Regions from separate parts of the Piscirickettsia litoralis genome, predicted to be linked through region 1. Evidence: riboswitches for the same ligand, from Rfam matches in the RefSeq annotation. Region 1 holds a riboswitch; the other holds the start of a gene.
What was found. Region 1 has a riboswitch for thiamine pyrophosphate ahead of thiC (phosphomethylpyrimidine synthase ThiC). Riboswitches for the same ligand answer to the same signal wherever they lie in the genome.
Positions count from the first base shown of each region.

Region 1 (9,821 bases):
TTCTATTCGCCGATTTGAAGAATTCATTGATAAATATTTATTAAAATCTCTTTTTAAGTCAGAATTCTCTGAACCTACAAATTTAATTTCACTATCTTCAATATGTAATTCAAGTGGTTGCTCTATCACACCGTATTTAATCGCAAATGGAATTGTACTTAAAAACGCACCGCTAAAATACACTTTACCATTGATTTCATCAGAGTGGGTTGCAATTTCGCCGGGTACAATGTCCAAATTACCGATACCATTTATGTTTGTCCATTTTTGCTCTGCGGCAGATAATTTAGCAGTTAAGTGCGAGCCATTGTTATCTGTAAATTTTAATTGAGTTGAGGCATGAGCAATCTGAATCAATTTATTATTAATGTTGGCAATACGCTCAGGGTCTATCATAAATGCCTCATTAAAAAATTGGCCATAATCTTTAAATAAAACTGACTTCTTCCAATTTTTTTTAATCACAGGATTAATCGCATAAATATACTCAGGTCCGTGAGGCGTAGGATTTTTTAAAGTAGATGAGTCATAAAACAGTAAAAATAAATCACACTCTTCATCTATCGCGTGCATTAGCCGTTCTTTTTTTTCTTTCTCTAAATTATAAGGAGTAAATTTATAGTTTAGCCCTGCCAAAGTGTTAAATGCCACCATCTCACTTATTAATCCTGAATACTTCTCACTAAAGCCAATGACTATATTAGCTTCATCAATATTTTTAATTGCCGGGTGAAATTTTAAATAAAAAAGGAAATTGCGAATAGCGTTCATAAATACCACACAAGATAAAATAAGAAATCAAAAAAAGACACAGGAAAGAGAACTCTTCCCTATATCAAAAGCACTTAAGTTAATTTACTTTAACTTTAAGGCCAAAGCGCAGTACCAAAAGGGACGACTGCATCTTCTTCCATCATTTCAACAGCTTCTTGATGCGTTTCAAGATCAAACCAATTTTCAAGAGCAACTTCTTTATTTTCCATGATATCCTCCATTAGGTTTTGTTTTAAACTAAGGCCGATAAAACCCGCTAAAATATTCAATATTTTGATCAATTAAAATCATAACGCTTAAAAACGATACCGTGCTTATTAAAGTAAACAGTTATATTCTCGCCTCATTACGATATTTTTTTGGTTCAAAATCCATCTTGCAAAAAGGCGATCACACCTTTTAACCAAGATGAATAAAGTTTGTTTAACGGCCATCTATAGGATTATCACAAAATAAAAATACTTTCAACATAAGCAGCCATAAACAAAAACAGGAGAGTATTATGAATAAATAAAAAATAAAGCATTTAAAATACATTAAATAAAAGTTTAAATATTTTTATATACTGCTGCCAGCTTTTTAAAAATGACAAATCACCAACCTTACATTTGAAGTAACCAGTAATATGGCTATAATTAATAATGATTATCATTATCTAAAACTGATTATTCTAAAAATAAGGAGATTTTATTATGCTTGCCTCACTGATCATCGTTTTCCGTGAAGTTATGGAAATGGCAATTATTATCAGCGTATTACTTGCAGCCACTCAAAATATCCCTGGTCGCAAACGTTGGATTAATATTGGTATTATTTCAGGGATTGGCGGTGCATTTATACTCGCCTTACTCATGATCTTATTTTCAAGCATTTTCAAAGGCGCGAGCAAACAAGTTTTAAATGCCATTATTTTATTTGCTGCGACAGGCTTAATTGCTTATACCGTGATCTGGATGAAGCAACACAGCCAAGAGTTTGCAAGCCGCTTAAAAAGCACAGGCCAAGCGATTATTAGCGGCCAAGCCTCCTTATCGATGCTTTCAATTATCGTTGGTCTTGCTATTTTGCGCGAAGGGTCAGAAATTATACTGTTCTTATACAGTATCTTTATCTCCAACCAAACCTCAATCATAGCTCTTACCTCAGGCGCTTTAATCGGATTAGCTTTAGGCTTAGCACTCAGTGTATTAATGTATCAGGGTTTTATTCGCCTGCCTTTAAAACAATTATTTACAGTAACCAGTATATTACTCGCCTTTATTGCCGCAGGCCTCGCTTCAAAAGCAACGGGAAAATTAATCAGCATTGACGCATTACCCGCAATTATTCCACACATTTGGGATACTTCAGCTCTACTCTCAGATCACAGTTTAGTCGGCAAATTTTTTGCAATCATGTTTGGTTATAATGATCAACCCAGTGCGATGCAATTGATTATCTATTTAGCAGTTCTAGCTATTATTTTCCTAACACCAGCTTATTTAAAAAATAAAAACGACAAACAAGATGATAATAATCAATCAATAGAAAATCAACCCAGATAAAAATAAATTTAAAAGCTCCTTTTGGAGCTTTATCAACTCAATACTAACAATTACAGTATCATTTTTAGAAAAATTCCCACACGCTCTGCTAGAAAGTGTACCGAACATTCATCAAAAAACCATTAAGGGATAAGTTCACTAAGTGTTCATTTGTACTAGCCTCACCCCCTTCCTCTTCTGACTCCACAGACAATAAGCCCTCCAAGGTGACTTTTAACGAAAGATGTGATGTTAAGTGAAGCGTAACACCTGGCGTTAGAGCTGAAGGCAATTTTGCAAGTATTTCCTCAGTCAAGGCGCTGCTTTTCCAGTTTGCATCGCCTCCTACCGAGTAGATTGATGTGTCTTTGCTCCTAACATTTTCAGCAGCAGTCGTTTGGAATATTTGCAAAAAACAAAGCAGAACAGTCGTAACCGTGATTTTTCTCATAATCATCTCTTAATCAAACCCACTAAACTTTACCTAACTTTAAGAATTCAAACAAGAAAATATTGAAAGGCGACTACAACTAATTCATGTAACTTTTAAACACACCTTTTCCTTTTTTATTAAAAAATAAAGCAGCTAAAAACCCCAGCTCAAAGCCTTAGAAAGTCGTTTAACCGCTGTTAATATAATCGAATCTAAAGCATAACTGACAAATTCAGTAAACAAGTGAGTAATCGCATCGCACAATAAGTGGTGACGTGTATGCCACACCAGATAGAGGTGTTTAATCAGAGTATAAACACTCTTAGCCATAGCAAGAATGCCCTAACATGGAACCGCAGTAGCGCTTTTTCCAGCTATTATTAGTAAAAATTAGATATATCGACAGTCTTGTTGAAGTATAAAGGATCAGCTAATTTTCTATTGAATCATTAAAGTCAACGGGTTGAACATGCACCTCGTTCGCCCCAACAGCTATAACTTTGACTTTACTTCCTGCTGTAATCTTTGTATCGCTAACTGCTTTCCAATGGGTGCCCTCAATTTTTACCCGAATCGACTCACCCGGGTTCAAAACGGTGGGCAATATAAATTCATGACCGATTAAACGTTGCGTGCGCTGGTTAAGGTTGGGCTGATCGACGCGTTGAGGGTGTTTTTTCCAATACATTCGCCATAGCACAACCGAGACTATGCTTAGCACCGCAAATAAAAAAAGCTGGGCTTCCCAGGGAATCGGCACTATCCATAACACGATTCCAACAACAAGCGCTGCCATGCCACACCAGAGCAAAATCCCCCCAGCGCCGAGCACTTCAAAAACCATCAAGACAATGCCAAAACTAAGCCAGTGCCAATACTGCAGTTGGTTTAATAGGTGCTCCATTCTTTCACTCCCTAAAACTTATTGATTATCTTTGAAGGTATTTTTAATAATCTCACCAATACCGCCCACAGAACCAATGAGCTGGCTGGCCTCTAAGGGCATCATAATGACTTTTTGGTTCTCTGCAGAGCCAATCGTTGATAGGGCTTCTATATATTTTTGAGCAATAAAATAATTAATTGCCTGGACATTCCCCGTATTTAAGGCATTAGAAAGTGTTTCTGTCGCATTGGCCTCTGCAAGTGCCAAACGCTCACGTGCTTCAGCTTGGCGAAACGCCTGCTCTTTCTCACCTTCTGCCGCCAAAATCACCGCTTGCTTACTGCCTTCGGCTTGAAGAATTTCAGATTGACGCATACCTTCAGACTCTAAGATGGCCGCACGCTTATCACGCTCTGCTTTCATTTGCCTTGCCATTGAATCAACCAAGTCTGCCGGAGGCGCAATTTCTTTAATCTCAATGCGTGTGACTTTTACTCCCCAAGGCCCTGTCGCCTCATCAATCACCATCAGCAGTTTACTATTGATGCCATCACGCTTAGAGAGCATGCTATCTAAATCCATTGCCCCTAAAACCGTCCGAATATTAGTCATGGTTAAATTGCGAATCGCGTGCTCTAATTGATTCACTTCATAAGCGGCTTGTGCTGCGTCTGTCACCTGGAAAAACACCACCGCATCCACTCTCACCATGGCATTATCCCGGCTGATAATCTCTTGTGATGGAATATCTAAGACTTGCTCCATCATATTCAATTTAGCGCCGACACGATCTATCATGGGAATAATCAAGGCCAAACCAGGCTTTAACGTATGGGTATAGCGACCAAAACGTTCTATGGTCCACTCACTTCCTTGCGGAACCACCTTCACTCCCATCAATACAACAACTATAGCCAATACAACCAAGACAATAACAACAATGCCAATACCTGAAATCATGACGCTCTCCCAAATTTTATTTATCTTCCACTATACCGATTTAACCTTACTTTGTCCTAGCTCAATCTATCTGGTTTTTGATTTTTAATTAAAACCGGTTAATTTATAAGTTGTTATAATCAATAATCAAAGGCGCATGATCAGAAAAACGCTCTTCTTTATAAATACTTTCACTTGCCACTTTATCTTTTAAGTTTGGCGTAATCAGTTGATAATCTATCCGCCAACCGACATTCTTTGCCCAAGCCTGACCGCGGTTCGACCACCAGGTATATTGCTCAGCTTGCTGATTCACCACGCGAAAGGCATCGACAAAACCCACATCATTAATTACATCATCCATCCAAGCACGCTCAGCCGGTGTGCAGCCTGAGGTTTTTTGATTGGATTTAAAATTTTTAATGTCTATTTCTTGGTGAATAGTATTCCAATCTCCACAAATAATATATTCTCGACCATCCTCTCTATAACCTTTGAGTATTTCCATAAAATTATGCATAAACTGCCATTTTCTGTCCTGGCGCTCCTCTGAAGAAGACCCCGAAGGTAGATATAAAGATGCAATACTTAGCTTGCCAAAATCCGCTTGAATATAGCGTCCTTCACGATCAGCGATTTCAAAGCCTAGGCCAGTGTGCACAGCATCTGGCTTTTGCTTGCTATAAATCGCAACACCACTATAGCCTTTTTTTTCTGCATCAAATAAATAACGGTGATAACCCTCAGGGTTAAAGAGATCATCATCGAGCTGATGCTCCTGCGCCTTAGTCTCTTGAATACAAATAACATCCGCATTCACAATATTTAACCAATCAAAAAAACCTTTACGCGCCGCCGCTCGTATGCCATTTACATTTGCAGAAATAACTCTCATACGCCCTCCTAAAAACGGCAGCATGACAGCCTGAACACAGACTGTCAATTGATGTTTTTTATCTCTTTAAAATCAAATATCTTTATCTTAGTAAACCCTGTCCCAACTCACCTTTTCATTCTAAACTCTTAAAGCTTGGATAATATCCGTTGCCAGCAAACCTGCCTCCCCTTTTTGCAATAACAGACGATCAGCAGTCCAGCCATGTTGAGTCACCGCATACTGCGCCGCAAGGCTGATAGAATCTAATTGAAAAGCAAGACCTGCGGCTATACCCGCTAATACATCCCCCATCCCTGCACTAGCCATCCCTGGATTACCATAGGGACAAACATAAATATTTTTCTCATCAGCAATTAGGCTGCCACAACCTTTTAAAACCACACACCCCTGATACTTTTGCTGTAATTTTTTAATTGTCATAAAGCGATTTTCTTGAATTTTCTCACTACTACAGTTCAATAGTCGAGCCGCTTCACCCGGATGAGGGGTGAGTAACCAGTTTTCATATTGCAGTGGATTTTTAGCCAACCAGCCAAGCGCACCGGCATCCAAGACTAAATGTTTATTCAGGGAAATTGCCTGACGTATCACTCTATCCATAATAGACAAACCACACGCACTATCGACTAAACCTGGACCAACCAGCAGGGTATCGGCCTGACTGACTAAATCTAGCAGCTCATCACTGCTGGTATTTTCACTCAGCCCATAACTCATCAACTCTGGCTGATATAAGGCAACAAGCCGGGCATGATCCTCCAGTGTTGCAAGCCTCACTAAGCCCGCCCCCGCACGCAACGCTGCAGTCGCCGCCATCAATCCAGCTCCCAGCATGCCAGGACCACCGGCCAACACAAGAGTCTCACCATAGCCTCCCTTATGGCTATTTTTACGACGCTTAGTGAGTAATGTGCTTGCCTGCTGCAGTAAATAACTATCCGGCTGTATTTTATTATAAATCTTCGCTGCTAAATCCAAAGAACGATAAATCACTCGCCCAGCATATTCAGGCCCATCTCCAGTATATAAGCCTTGCTTATTCCCTATAAAAGTCACCGTCTGCTCAGCACGCACTGCCTCTTGAGTGCATATGCCCAGGCTTGCATTCAACCCCGAAGGCACATCGATGCTCAGACAAGGTGCATTTAGCTGATTAATAAAGCGCATCGCTCGCAAATAGTCATGCTGCAGTTTACCTTGAAAGCCTGTTCCTAATAAAGCATCAATAATCACTGTTTTTTCACTACAAACTTGCTCTGAGCAATTTAAGCTAGATATCTTTACGCCGGCATTGATGGCTAAGTCTGCAGCCTTATAAGCATCACCCGATAATTTATCGATGTGACTTAAACCCTGAACTAAAACCTCCCAGCCCGCTTGCTTAGCAAGGGATGCAATAATATAACCATCCCCGGCATTATTACCCTTGCCGCAAAAAATTAACAACTGCTTTTTCGCTGGATAATACTCTTGGATAACTTGAAAAGCTGCAGCGCCTGCTTTTTGCATCAGCTCGAAGCTATTGATATTAAATTCATGAATAGCCACTTGATCTAAAGCTCGTACTTGCTCTGTCGTATATAAATTAACTTCTTCCATCGCTCCCTCATCCTTCCATCAGGTCATGCTTTAGCCCTAGTGTAGCAGGTGTGAAAAGCCTTTACATTCTCTCACCCTTAGGATATAAACCTGGGTAAAGCTAGGGGTATCTGGAGTTCCAGATTGAGAGAGTCCCTTAGAACCTGATTCGGTTAACACCGACGGAGGGAAGCTTTGCCAGTTTCTATACTTCTTGTATAAAGACCTGCACTCCCTCCCTATGTAGTAAATTTAGGGGAGAATTTAAATTTATGTCTACAAAAAATAATCATAACACTGCCGCTGAAGACTTTAGTGTTGCCAAACGCTTACGCCAACCTTTTACCGGCTCAAAAAAAATATTTCAACAAGGTTCTCGCGATGATTTAATCGTGACCATGCGTGCCGTTGAACAAACGGATACGCCTTTAGAGCACGGTTTAGAGAAAAACCCAGATATTCCTCTTTACGACACATCTGGACCCTATACCGACCCAAACATCAATATTGATTTAAGCCAAGGATTAACCAGCATACGCACCGCTTGGATTCAAGAGCGCAATGATACCGAAGAACTTTCAGGCTATAGCTCAAATTTTACTCAGCAGCACTTAAGCCAAGAACAGTGGAAAGTCCCACAGTTTAAGCGCACCAGAAAGCCACTAAGAGCAAAAGCAGGTCATAATGTCAGCCAAATGCATTATGCCAAGCGCGGCATTATCACCCCTGAAATGGAATATGTCGCCATTCGCGAGAATGCTCGCCGTCAAGACATTCAAGACCAAACACTCACCTCACAACATTTAGGCGCACATTTTGGCGCGAATATCCCAACAGAAATTACCCCTGAATTTGTCCGCTCAGAAGTCGCCTGTGGCCGTGCGATTATTCCGGCAAATATTAATCACCCAGAAATCGAACCGATGATCATCGGCCGTAACTTCCGCGTTAAAATCAATGCCAATATTGGCACCTCTGCGGTGACGTCATCCATCAGCGAAGAAGTGGAGAAAATGATCTGGGCTACACGCTGGGGGGCAGATAATGTCATGGACTTATCCACAGGAAAACACATCCATGAAACCCGTGAGTGGATTTTACGCAACTCTCCTGTCCCTATCGGTACCGTTCCTATTTATCAAGCACTAGAAAAAGTGGACGGCAAAGCCGAAGAACTCACTTGGGAGATGTATCGCGACACCCTCATTGAACAAGCCGAGCAAGGTGTCGATTATTTTACCATTCATGCCGGCGTCTTACTCCGTCATATTCCACTGACCGCCAAGCGCATGACAGGCATCGTCTCACGCGGTGGTTCTATCATGGCCAAATGGTGCTTAGCGCATCATAAAGAGAGCTTTTTATATACTCATTTTCATGAGATTTGTGAAATCATGAAAGCCTATGATGTCTCTTTTTCTTTGGGGGATGGCTTTCGCCCAGGCTCGATTGCCGATGCCAATGATAGAGCACAATTCGCTGAATTAGAAACGTTGGGTGAGCTGACTAAAGTGGCTTGGGAGCACGATGTTCAAACCATGATCGAAGGACCCGGTCATATCCCAGCTCAATTAATTAAAGACAATGTTGATAAAGAGTTACACGATTGCTTCGAAGCACCTTTTTATGTCCTCGGGCCTTTAGTCACCGATGTTGCTCCAGGTTATGATCATATCACCTCTGGCATTGGTGCCACCATGATCGGCTGGTATGGTGCTGCCATGCTCTGTTATGTGACCCCAAAAGAACACTTAGGCTTGCCAGACAAGCATGATGTACGTGATGGGGTCATCGCCTACAAGATCGCCGCTCACGCAGCAGACATTGCCAAAGGCTACCCTGGCGCGCAAATTAGGGATAACGCCTTATCAAAAGCTCGTTTCGAATTCCGCTGGGAAGACCAGTTCAACTTAAGCTTAGATCCTGAAAAAGCACGTTCTATGCATGATGAAACCATGCCCAAAGAAGCACATAAGGTCGCCCATTTTTGCTCGATGTGTGGTCCACACTTTTGCTCGATGAAAATCACTCAGGACGTTAGAGACTATGCTCACCAGCAAAGCCTCAATAATAATGAGGCATTAAGTCAGGGTATGCAAGAAAAGTCTGAAGAATATAAAAAATCGGGTTTATATAATAAAGTATAGCCAGGTCGTTATTTTTAAAATTAATTATTTTTATCATATATAATATAAGGGCTTAATGAAAAGCCCTTATATTTTATTCATGCCGACATTGTTCTTTTTTATTCATCTAAATCTTAAACCACAAACGTTGAACATAAATTTTTAATTTTTCCTAAAAGTGCTTTATTTTTATAAAAGTGAATTAATGTTTGGCAGGTTGCCCTGTTAATTAACATAATCTCACAGCGAAGATGACAGAGGATAAGTTATTGTGCTAGTCTGCCTGGAGTCTCGGGTCTTACATTTTCTGATAGCACGTTGTTGGAGTTTAATCCGATATGATGAAAAGCAACCAATATCATAATTACTGGTTCACTATCCCCATTCTTTGCTTTGCAGTGATACTCGGTCCTATGGGTGTCGACCTCTATGCACCTTCTTTACCATGGATAGCAAAAGGGTTAAACGCTAGTCCTCACCTAACCAGACTAACCTTGCCATGTTTTTCTTATGGCGTTGCAATTGGATCACTTATCTTTGGCACTTTATCAGATGCTTTTGGGCGAAAAAAACCACTGACTATTGGGCTAGCTCTCTACGTGGTTATCAGCTTACTTTGCACTGCTTCGCCTAATGTTTACTCTTTATTAGCATTAAGGTTTAT
Region 1 covers NZ_MDTU01000001.1:2,002,990-2,012,810, reverse strand. The annotation lists gene BGC07_RS09975 (M29 family metallopeptidase) at 1-771, opposite strand, end outside; gene BGC07_RS09965 (FTR1 family iron permease) at 1,467-2,318, shown strand; gene BGC07_RS09960 (hypothetical protein) at 2,407-2,748, opposite strand; gene BGC07_RS20660 (hypothetical protein) at 2,884-3,060, opposite strand; gene BGC07_RS09955 (NfeD family protein) at 3,161-3,634, opposite strand; gene BGC07_RS09950 (SPFH domain-containing protein) at 3,653-4,576, opposite strand; gene BGC07_RS09945 (exodeoxyribonuclease III) at 4,680-5,450, opposite strand; gene BGC07_RS09940 (bifunctional ADP-dependent NAD(P)H-hydrate dehydratase/NAD(P)H-hydrate epimerase) at 5,571-7,052, opposite strand; TPP riboswitch at 7,145-7,239, shown strand; gene thiC (phosphomethylpyrimidine synthase ThiC) at 7,304-9,178, shown strand; gene BGC07_RS09930 (Bcr/CflA family efflux MFS transporter) at 9,496-9,821, shown strand, end outside.

Region 2 (9,821 bases), 1.8 Mb from region 1:
CAATTGAAAAATGGCAAACGCTTTAACCTCAGGAGTTTCTCTTTTATTGTTTATTTATGGCTATTAATGCTTATAGCTCAATTCAACTGGGCTGTTGTGGTCCTATCATTTGCCTTCTTCTTTTATGCAACCGGCGAGCAATTTGTTCAAAAATCAAAAAAAATCAATAGATTAGAGCCTGCCAGCATATAACGCCCAACCACCAACTTCGTCTTGATAAAATTTAGTCACACCTAGCCTAGTTACATGAGTTTAAAAACATTTAGCCCAGCGGTAACTATGCTAGAGTATTATATATATTATTAAAAACTAATAATAAGTGATCGGTCATATGACGAAAAAAACAACTTCACTAACTATCGCAGTTATCTATGGCGGTTCTTCTATCGAAGCGGATGTTTCTCGCTCCTCGGGTACCGAAGTCGCTAACGCCTTAAAAATAGCTTATCCCAATACAAAAACATTCGAACTTAACTCAAAAATTTACAGAGAACTTGAAAAAAACAATATTGATCTAGTTTTCCCAGTCTTACATGGTCCAGTGGGTGAAGATGGTACCTTGCAAGGTTTTTTAGAAATTATTGGTCAGCCTTATGTTGGTAGTCACGTCCAAGCCTCCTCTTATGCCATGAATAAATTTGTCTCTAAGAAATTCTTTGAAAATGCCGGCATTCCAACCATTCCTGGCTTATTATGTACGCCACACCACTCTCTTGATGTCAGTTGTTATCATGCACTAGAAATTCTCGGCGAAGAGCTTGTCGTTAAACCTTGTGACCAAGGTTCAGGGCTAGGTGTTGAATTTGTCTCGGGGTTAAATTCGCTCAAAAAAACACTAGAATCAAGCATAAAACAATATGGTGCAGTCTTAGTCGAACGACAAATCAAAGGCCGTGAGCTGACTATAGGCATTTTAGATATTCAACCCGCCTTACAAGCATTCCCAGTAATAGAAATCAAAACCCCTGAAAATAGCTGGTATGATTATGAACACCGTTACACCCCAGGGTTAAGCGAACATTTAATTCCCGCCCCGATTTCTCAGCAACTTAGCAAACAACTCACTCAGTTCGCCTGTATGGCCCATCAATCTTTAGGCTGCCAAGACCTCTCTCGCATTGATTTTCTCATTGACGAAAATAACTCACCCTTTATTCTGGAGATTAATACGATGCCTGGCATGACTCCAACTAGCCTTTATCCAGATGGTGCAAAAGCATTCGGTATAGAATTTTCTGAACTGCTTAGCCAACTTGTTGAAAACACCTGGCATAAACACTTATCTTCTGGAAAAATCAACTCGCTTCGGGAAACTACATAATTCGGGAAACTACATAAAGCGAATCATCCTGAAACTACCCAAGGCTGCAAAATAGTTTGCCAAGATTGTTACCCTTTATGTGCTGTACAGTATACGCTTCTCGTTTTGTACAGAAAGCATGAGGTATTTTTTAAATTCATGATCATGCTTATCGTCAATTTTAACACGATCACACCAGATGAAATCAAAGCGACGATTTTTAAAGCGATAGGGGTGATTAATGGTTGTTACCGGCCACATTGGAATACACTTGCAAACCGCATTAAAGTCATGAAAGCGGACTTCACCAGAAAATCGATTATAGGTATATTTAATATCACGTCGATCTGCTTCGGCCAGTAAGCCGCTAGGGCCTTCAATCATATGCTTTTTAATCGACGAATAGGTTTGCCCAATCAAACAAATCTTCTTCGCTGATTCATTACGAATTTTATCAATTACTCGTTCTGGACCACTGTGTTCTTGGATATCCATAATCTGCCTTCCTTCAGCACATCTCACCTCATTGTACTGAAAAAATCATGATAAACCAGAAAAAACTACAAATTCATGGTAATAGCAGATTTAAAACAATCCGCGCTGCAATGCAATGAAAATATCAGCCTAGTCGACAGTCACGACATGTGAATATTAACCATTACTCTTCATTACCTGGACATCAATTGTTGACAAATCCTTTTTCATAATTTGTAATGCCTCAGTCATACAGTGCTCATAACTATTGCTATAAATTTTCCATGCTCGCTCTTTGTCTGTTTGGCTCGGTAAATCATCCGCAACTTGATCTGTAGAAAGCGAGTGGCATTCCTCTCTTATTTTTTTTCCGATCTGCTGGCCCACTTTCAGTGCGATTACATCAATTTGCGGGTTCGCACTGGATTTGGCAATAGTAAATACTATTAAAAACAGACAAAGCAGCGTAACTCGCAACATAGTTTTTCTACCAACAAGACCATCCGTTATACAATATATAGATGATCCTCCCTCACTTAGCGAAAGACTAAATCAGGTATGCGCCCAAATACATATTCATCTAATTGTCATTAATGACACCCTTTTGAATTGAAAACACTTCAGCAATGACTTGCTCTGGATTTTCTGCGTTCGTTACAAGAGAAATTGCAGCAACTCCATCGACTTTTGTTTTATACACATCAGCAATGTTATTTAAATCAATTCCGCCAATCGCAACGAGTGGTCGCCGCACCAGCTTACGCCAATAGGCTAAACGCTCCAGCCCTTGTGGTGAAAACGCAAGCTTTTTACTTTGTGTCTCGAAAATAGGCCCAAATGCAACATAAGATGCATTTAAATTGGTGATTCGAGCCAATTCATTTTTATCATGCGTACTTACTCCGAAGGCTAAGTTTGCCTGGTAAATCGCATTTAAGTCCGCCGTTTCTAAATCCTCTTGGCCCAAGTGCACACCAAACGCACCTAACTCTATCGCAAGCTGCCAATGATCATTAATATATAAATCTATATGGTATTCTCTAGCGAATAGAATGGCTGCCTTTATCTCTTCTTTTAGTTCTTTACCTTGTAAATCTTTAATGCGCAGCTGCACACTCTTGCAGCCCGCTTTGGCCAAACGAGGAATCCAACAGCTACGGTCAACAATGGGGTAAAAGATTAAGCGCTCTTTATTAATTTTTTTAAAATCACCCAAACCATTGCCATTGATAGTATCTATAGTATTTACCGTATTTTTATTTGCTATAGGCTCAAGCTTTTGCTGCGCCGCAACCTGGTCATTTTCATGCCAAAAAGGTGTGCCGACTGTCGGTGTGCTTGGAGCCGCTAAATCACGCTCTAACATTTTCCCCGCTTCATAGCCTAAACGCCCTCCTTCAATCGCAGTAGAGAAAGCCCGCGCCATTTTTACCGGATCTTGCGCTTTGGCCACAGCGGTATTTAACATCACCGCATCGGCCCCCAAGCCCATCACTTCACAGGCATGTGCAGGCTCTCCAAGCCCCGCATCAATCACGATTGGAATATGTTTAAAACGCTCACGTAATAACCGAAATTGATAAGGATTTAATAAACCTTTGCCGGTACCAATGGGTGCAGCCCAAGGCATAAGCACTTTGCAACCTGCTTCAAGCAAGCGCTCACATAAAATAATATCATCCGTGCAATATGGCAGCACATCAAAGCCTTCATTCACCAAAATGCGTGTAGCTTCGAGTAATTCAAAAGGGTCAGGCTGTAAATTATAACTATTACCAATGACTTCTAATTTTATTTTATTGGTATTAAAGACTTCTCGGGCCATCTGAGCTGTCACAATCGCCTCTTTAGCCGTATAACAACCTGCAGTATTCGGTAGTACATCACAATTTAATTCATTAATAATTTGCCAAAAATAATTATTCTCATCCCCATTCATTTGGCGGCGCAAAGACACTGTCACCAGCTCCGCTCCTGAAGCGATGATAGACGCTTTCATCGTCTCAAGAGTTGGGTAAAGCGACGTGCCTAAAATCAAGCGATTATTATAAGTAGAATCATATAAAGAGAGCATATTAAATTATCCCCCTTGCATCGGCGTGACAATCTCGACATCATCACCTTCCTTTAAATAAGTACTCTCAAAGTCACAGCGCGGAACAAAGATACAATTAATCGCAACAGCAAAACTTGCACCTTGATAGTCCCATTGCTCTAAGGCCTGCTTTAATACGGTATTTTCTTTAATCGTTTCAATTTGGCCATTGCGTTTGATATCAATCATCATCACTCTTCCGTACCTACTTTATTTGTTTATTTATTTTCTATATAACTAATAACTTTCTGGGATAAATAAGGGACTAATAAATAACCATGTCTATACAAGCCATTAATATGGATTAAGCCTGACTTATAAATAACCTTTGGTAAATGATCCGGTAATGTCGGCCGGCAATTAACCCGTGTTTCTAAGATGCGCGCCTCAGCAAAACCACGATGCAAGCCATAAGCTGCCGATAATAACTCTAAAGTAGATTGCACTGAAGGGGGTGAGAAATCTTCAGCTTCAATAGAACTCGCCCCAATCACATAATGATGATTTGCTCTGGGTACGACATAAATGCTATAACGCGGATGAATTAAACGCACCGGCCGACTTAACCTAACAGTCGGTGCATGAAGATGAATGACCTCACCACGCACCCCATGCAAATCAGAAAAATGGTCTTTTGCCTGTAAACCACGGCTATCAATCACCCAATCATATTCAGAACTCGAGTCTGATTGAGCTGTTTTTAGCCAATGCTCACCAAAGTCAATAACCTCGGTATTCGCCTGCCAATTCACTTTATCTTGTAAATATTCAGTCGATGCTTTTAAAAAATCATCGCTACTCACCTGCCCCTCATCAGGGAAAAACAGTCCAGTGCTTAGTTTTGGATTTAATTCAGGTTCTAATAGCGCAATCGCATCTTGACGGATAAACTCAAACTCTGGCCTATCACCTTTTAGCTTGGTCGCTAATGTTTCTCTTAAATGAGCAATTTCACTATAGTCTTGGGCAAAGGCAACGATTAAACTGCCCTGCTGCTGAAACCATACTTTATCATGACCCAGCGTTTCAAGAATGTTAGGCCAACGTGCAAGAGATTGAATACCCCAAGAATAAATAATGGCATCATCATGTTCCACCTCAGCAATAGGAGCAATCATCCCTGCGGCAGTATAAGCACAACTTTTTTGACCGGATGGATCATCACGGTCAAATAAACTCACATTAAATCCCTTGGCTAAGGCATCTAGAGCTAAAACACGCCCCATCAAACCGGCACCGATGATTGCAACTGTTTTCATACAACAGTCCTAACAGCGCGATTTAAATCATGCTTAAAATTAATAGCGTAAACCTTAGAAATAAGGGCAAAGAACATAAAAGAAGCAAACAGAGAACAGCTATCTACTAATAAGGATAAAAAAAGCGAAAACATGTAATACAGCATGAATTTTCCTACGTTGGTATAAGCCAAATCAGGTTCAAAGGGTATTTCTCAGCCTTACGGCACCCCTAATTCTGTGCTGAAGATAGCGAGGTTTAACCTCGCCGTCAAGTTTTTGTCATACTCACTGCACTTTCTAAGTCAGTAATAATTGCCGGGTTCTCTAGGGTTGAAATATCTTGAGTCAACTCTTCTTTACGAACAATCGAGCGCAATAGGCGCCGAACGATTTTACCACTACGTGATTTTTGGTAGGGCGTTGACCACATAAAAAATTTTTCTACTGAGGCAATCGCACCGATTTCAGCTCTAACAACTGTATTAATTGATTTTTTCAATTCAATATCATCATAAGAAGAATCACGTAGCACAACAAAGGCAACAATCGCCTCACCTTTGATATCGTGATGACAACTGACCACTGCGACTTCTGCAACATCATCATGCTTAGCAACGGCTGACTCAATTTCTGCAGTGCCTAAACGATGACCGCTGACATTAATCACATCATCCACACGTCCGGTCACCCAAATATGACCGTCTTGATCATACAGTGCGCCATCACCACTGAAATAAACCGCTTTACCCTGGTAGCTCACATCAGAGAAATAACTGTTAACAAAGCGGTCATGATCCCCCCAAATGGTTCTTAACATGCTCGGCCAAGGGCGAGTCACGCACAATAACCCCTTCTGATCCGCCTTCGCTTTTTCACCTTCAGGTGTTAGAATCTCCGCACAAATTCCAGGTAAAGGTCGCATTGCACACCCTGGCTTCGCCCCTCCCCAAGCGGGTAATGGTGCAACCATATTGCCACCAGTTTCCGTCTGCCACCACGTATCAACGATAGCGCATTGTGAATTTCCCACATGCTCGTAGTACCATTGCCAAGCCTCTGGATTAATCGGCTCACCCACAGTGCCTAGTACACGTAAAGAAGATAAATCATGCTGCTCGGGTAAGTCTGCCCCTTCTTTGTGCAATAAACGAATCGCTGTTGGCGCCGTATAAAACTGATTGACTTTATAACGTTCGATAATCTGCCAAAAACGTCCGGCATCTGGAAACATCGGTACACCTTCATAGATTAAGGTCGTCGCACCCAATGCCAAAGGTCCATAGACCGTATAAGTGTGTCCAGTAATCCAGCCGATATCTGCCGTACACCAAAAAGTATCGGTCTCTTGCACGTCAAAAACCCATTTTAAGGTCATTTGCGCCCATAAAATATACCCCGCTTGGGAGTGCTGTACGCCTTTAGGTTTTCCCGTACTCCCTGAGGTATAGAGTAAAAACAAAGGATCTTCACTAGAAAGCTCAGCCGCCGGACATGAGGTTTCATACTCATTAACAATTAAATCATAAATAAAATCACGGCCGGGTTGATATTTAACATCTTGATGATTACGACGAACGACTAGTGTTGCTTCCACAGAAGAACAGCCTTTAGCGAGTGCCTGATCCACTGTTGGTTTTAATAAATAAGGCTGACCATGACGAAAACCACCATCGGCAGTAACCACAAGTTTTGCTTTTGCATCGACAATACGCTCATGCAAAGCTTCAGCAGAAAATCCACCAAACACAATCGAATGAATCACGCCCAAGCGCGCGCAAGCGAGCATAATGACAATAGCTTCTGGAATCATCGGCATGTATAAAACCACACGGTCACCTTTTTCAAGCTGAAACTCTTCTTTGAGCATATTGGCGGTTTGGCACACTCGATAATAAAGCTCTAAATAACTAATCGCCTGTCGATCACCTCGTTCCCCTTCAAATAATAGAGCAATTTTATTCTTACGTTTATCTAAATGGCGATCTAAACACTGTTCAGAAACATTCAATGTCCCCTCTGTAAACCAGCGATAGCTGGGCGCATCTTTTTCATCTAATGTCGTTTTAAAGGGAGTTCGCCAATTAATAAGTGCTTTGGCCTGGTGCGCCCAAAAGCCCTCATAATCGTCTTTCGCCCATTGACAAAGACGCTGGTATTCCGCTTCGTTTTTAATTAGTGCATTTGGAAAACGTGAGAGATCAGGTGAATCGTACTGCGGCATTAATCTAATCCTTATCATCTTCAAGTGTTGCCAAGATAGTAACACCTTCTCCAAGCAGAAGTAAGGCTTCACTCACTCTCAACATTTTACTAAACAACTAAATAACAAGGTGTTATAACACGCAAAAAGTAGCACTCTCATAACGATTTATAAAAAGTCAATATTCCTTCGCTGAAAACTTCTCGTTATAATAAAATATCGTAATAATATTCAGCCTTACTTTAAGGTCTCGATAGGCTTCCAAATCAATCAAACTGGTTAATACACTATGATAAAACTTAATAAGCACAAAATTGGGCTTATCCCTGCCACTTTCATCGGCATCTCAGCCATTATCGGTAGTGGCTGGCTTTTTGCGCCCTACCGTGCGGCACAGGCTGCTGGAGGTGCGTCATTACTTTCTTGGATAGTCGGGGCGGGGCTTGTTCTTTTGCTTGCGCTTTGCTTTGCAGAAATTGCTTCGCTTTATCCGCGGCGTGGACTCACTGCGGTTATTTCAACCATTTCACACAATAAATACTTTGGTTTTCCCTTTGCCATTGCCAACTGGTTGGGTATTGTTGCTGTTATTCCAATGGAGGCTGACGCAACAATTCAGTATTTAATTAGCTTATTTCCTAGTATCAGTCCCTATCTTTGGTCACATTCTTCACTCACACCACTCGGCTTAACGTTTTCGCTGTTTTTAATCGTAATTTACTGCCTGATTAACTACTGGGGAGTTCGTTCACTGACCAAAGCCAATAACGCCATTGCTGTATTTAAAATTTTCGTTCCTTTAATCACCGCAATCATTGCGATTTCTGTCAGTTTTCATGCCAGTAACTTCGATGCGGTGGAGCATACTTACCTACCTTATGGCTGGAGCTCAGTCTTTACAACCATCATTACTACCGGAATCATCGTTGCCTTTAATGGTTTCCAGTCGATTATTTCTTTTTCCAGCGAGATTAAAAACCCAAAGCGTAATATCCCTCTCTCACTGGTTCTTTCTATCGTTATCTGCTTAATTATTTACTTATTACTGCAAGTTTCTTTTATTGGCGCACTTCCACCTGATATGCTCAAAAAGGGTTGGCATCACCTTGACTTCCAAGCGCCGATGGTCCAACTTGCCGGGCTATTAGGCCTACATATGATCATGCTGGTCTTGTATGTTGATGCAATGATATCTCCACTTGGCACCGCCTTAGCCTATACTGGTTCATCCACACGAATGCTAACGGCGATGTCTCGAGAAAGACAAGTACCAAGGTTCTTTGACCATGTTCACCCACAATACGGTGTCTCCAGGCGCTCACTCATCTTTAATATTGCTCTCGCTATTGTCTTTTTATTCAGTTTTAGAAGCTGGGCGAGTTTGGCACAAATACTTAGCCTCTTTCATATTCTAGCGTTTATGACCGTCCCTTTAGCCCTAGTTGTCTTTAGAAAGACCGTTAAGCCTGAAGAGTTTAACTTTAAAGTCATCGGTGGACGAGTTATTTCAGCCTTGCTATTTGTCATCTTCAGCTATCTTTTTGTCATCGGCCACTTCCCTATTGTCTTTGAACTTGTCGCCTTGATTACAGTGTTTCAAGTGATCTTTATTGCCTTACAGTCTTCTTCACTCAAAAGCGCAGGTTGTGCAGTTAAGAAATGTGGCTTACTGTTCGTTTACTTCTATGCATTAACAGTGCTTTGCTGGTTAGCACCCAATAATGGAGGCCATATGGCTGAAGGCGATTTCTTCATTTTAGTCGCTGTTATTGCTGGTGCTTTCTTCTTTTTACTCACACGCGTTAACGCCGGCACTCAACATGAGGCCACCCTCTAAAACAACATCAGCCTAAACCCCAAAATCTAAACTCTGAGCTTTGGACTCAGGGTTTAGGATATTGGTCCGATATAACAGGTACAGTGTATTTAATATTGAAGTATTAAAGTGCGTTGAGAAGCTATATTTTTCTCTTTATTTGTTTTTTTATCATCGTTGCTCTCAGCGAGGATGCTTCAGGTTATATCATCACTCTATTAGCTTAAACATATCCAAATCAAAAGCAAAAATAATAGCAATCCATTGTATTATAATAATTTATTTAGGTTTATTTTATTTCAGAACAAAAATTGCATGTCATAACAGTTCATTAGCAATGAATTAGGCTTGCGCTTAAGCAATAAACCAGTAAGATCAAATGATAAAGTGTTAATATTCACTTAAAACAAACACACTACTCTATGTGAAACCCTAGAGTATGATTAGGAGATTCGTGTGCGTATTTTACTTGTGGAAGATGATGAATTACTCGGTGATGCGACCCAAATTGGCTTGACCCAAGGAGGTTATACCGTTGATTGGGTTAAAGATGGTGTCGCAGCAACACGTGCTTTAGATACAGAAACCTTTGATCTTGTCATTTTAGACTTAGGTTTGCCATTAAAAGATGGTATTTCTGTACTCAAAGATATGCGAACTAAAGGCAATCAAACATCTGTCCTCATTTTAACAGC
Region 2 covers NZ_MDTU01000001.1:194,524-204,344, reverse strand. The annotation lists gene BGC07_RS00945 (APC family permease) at 1-192, shown strand, start outside; gene BGC07_RS00940 (D-alanine--D-alanine ligase family protein) at 332-1,321, shown strand; gene BGC07_RS00935 (hypothetical protein) at 1,397-1,795, opposite strand; gene BGC07_RS00930 (hypothetical protein) at 1,952-2,254, opposite strand; gene thiE (thiamine phosphate synthase) at 2,355-3,848, opposite strand; gene thiS (sulfur carrier protein ThiS) at 3,855-4,061, opposite strand; gene BGC07_RS00915 (FAD-dependent oxidoreductase) at 4,088-5,128, opposite strand; TPP riboswitch at 5,263-5,351, opposite strand; gene acs (acetate--CoA ligase) at 5,379-7,331, opposite strand; gene BGC07_RS00905 (APC family permease) at 7,600-9,147, shown strand; gene BGC07_RS00900 (response regulator) at 9,583-9,821, shown strand, end outside.
Region 2: another riboswitch for thiamine pyrophosphate. It lies ahead of BGC07_RS00915 (FAD-dependent oxidoreductase); the one in region 1 lies ahead of thiC (phosphomethylpyrimidine synthase ThiC).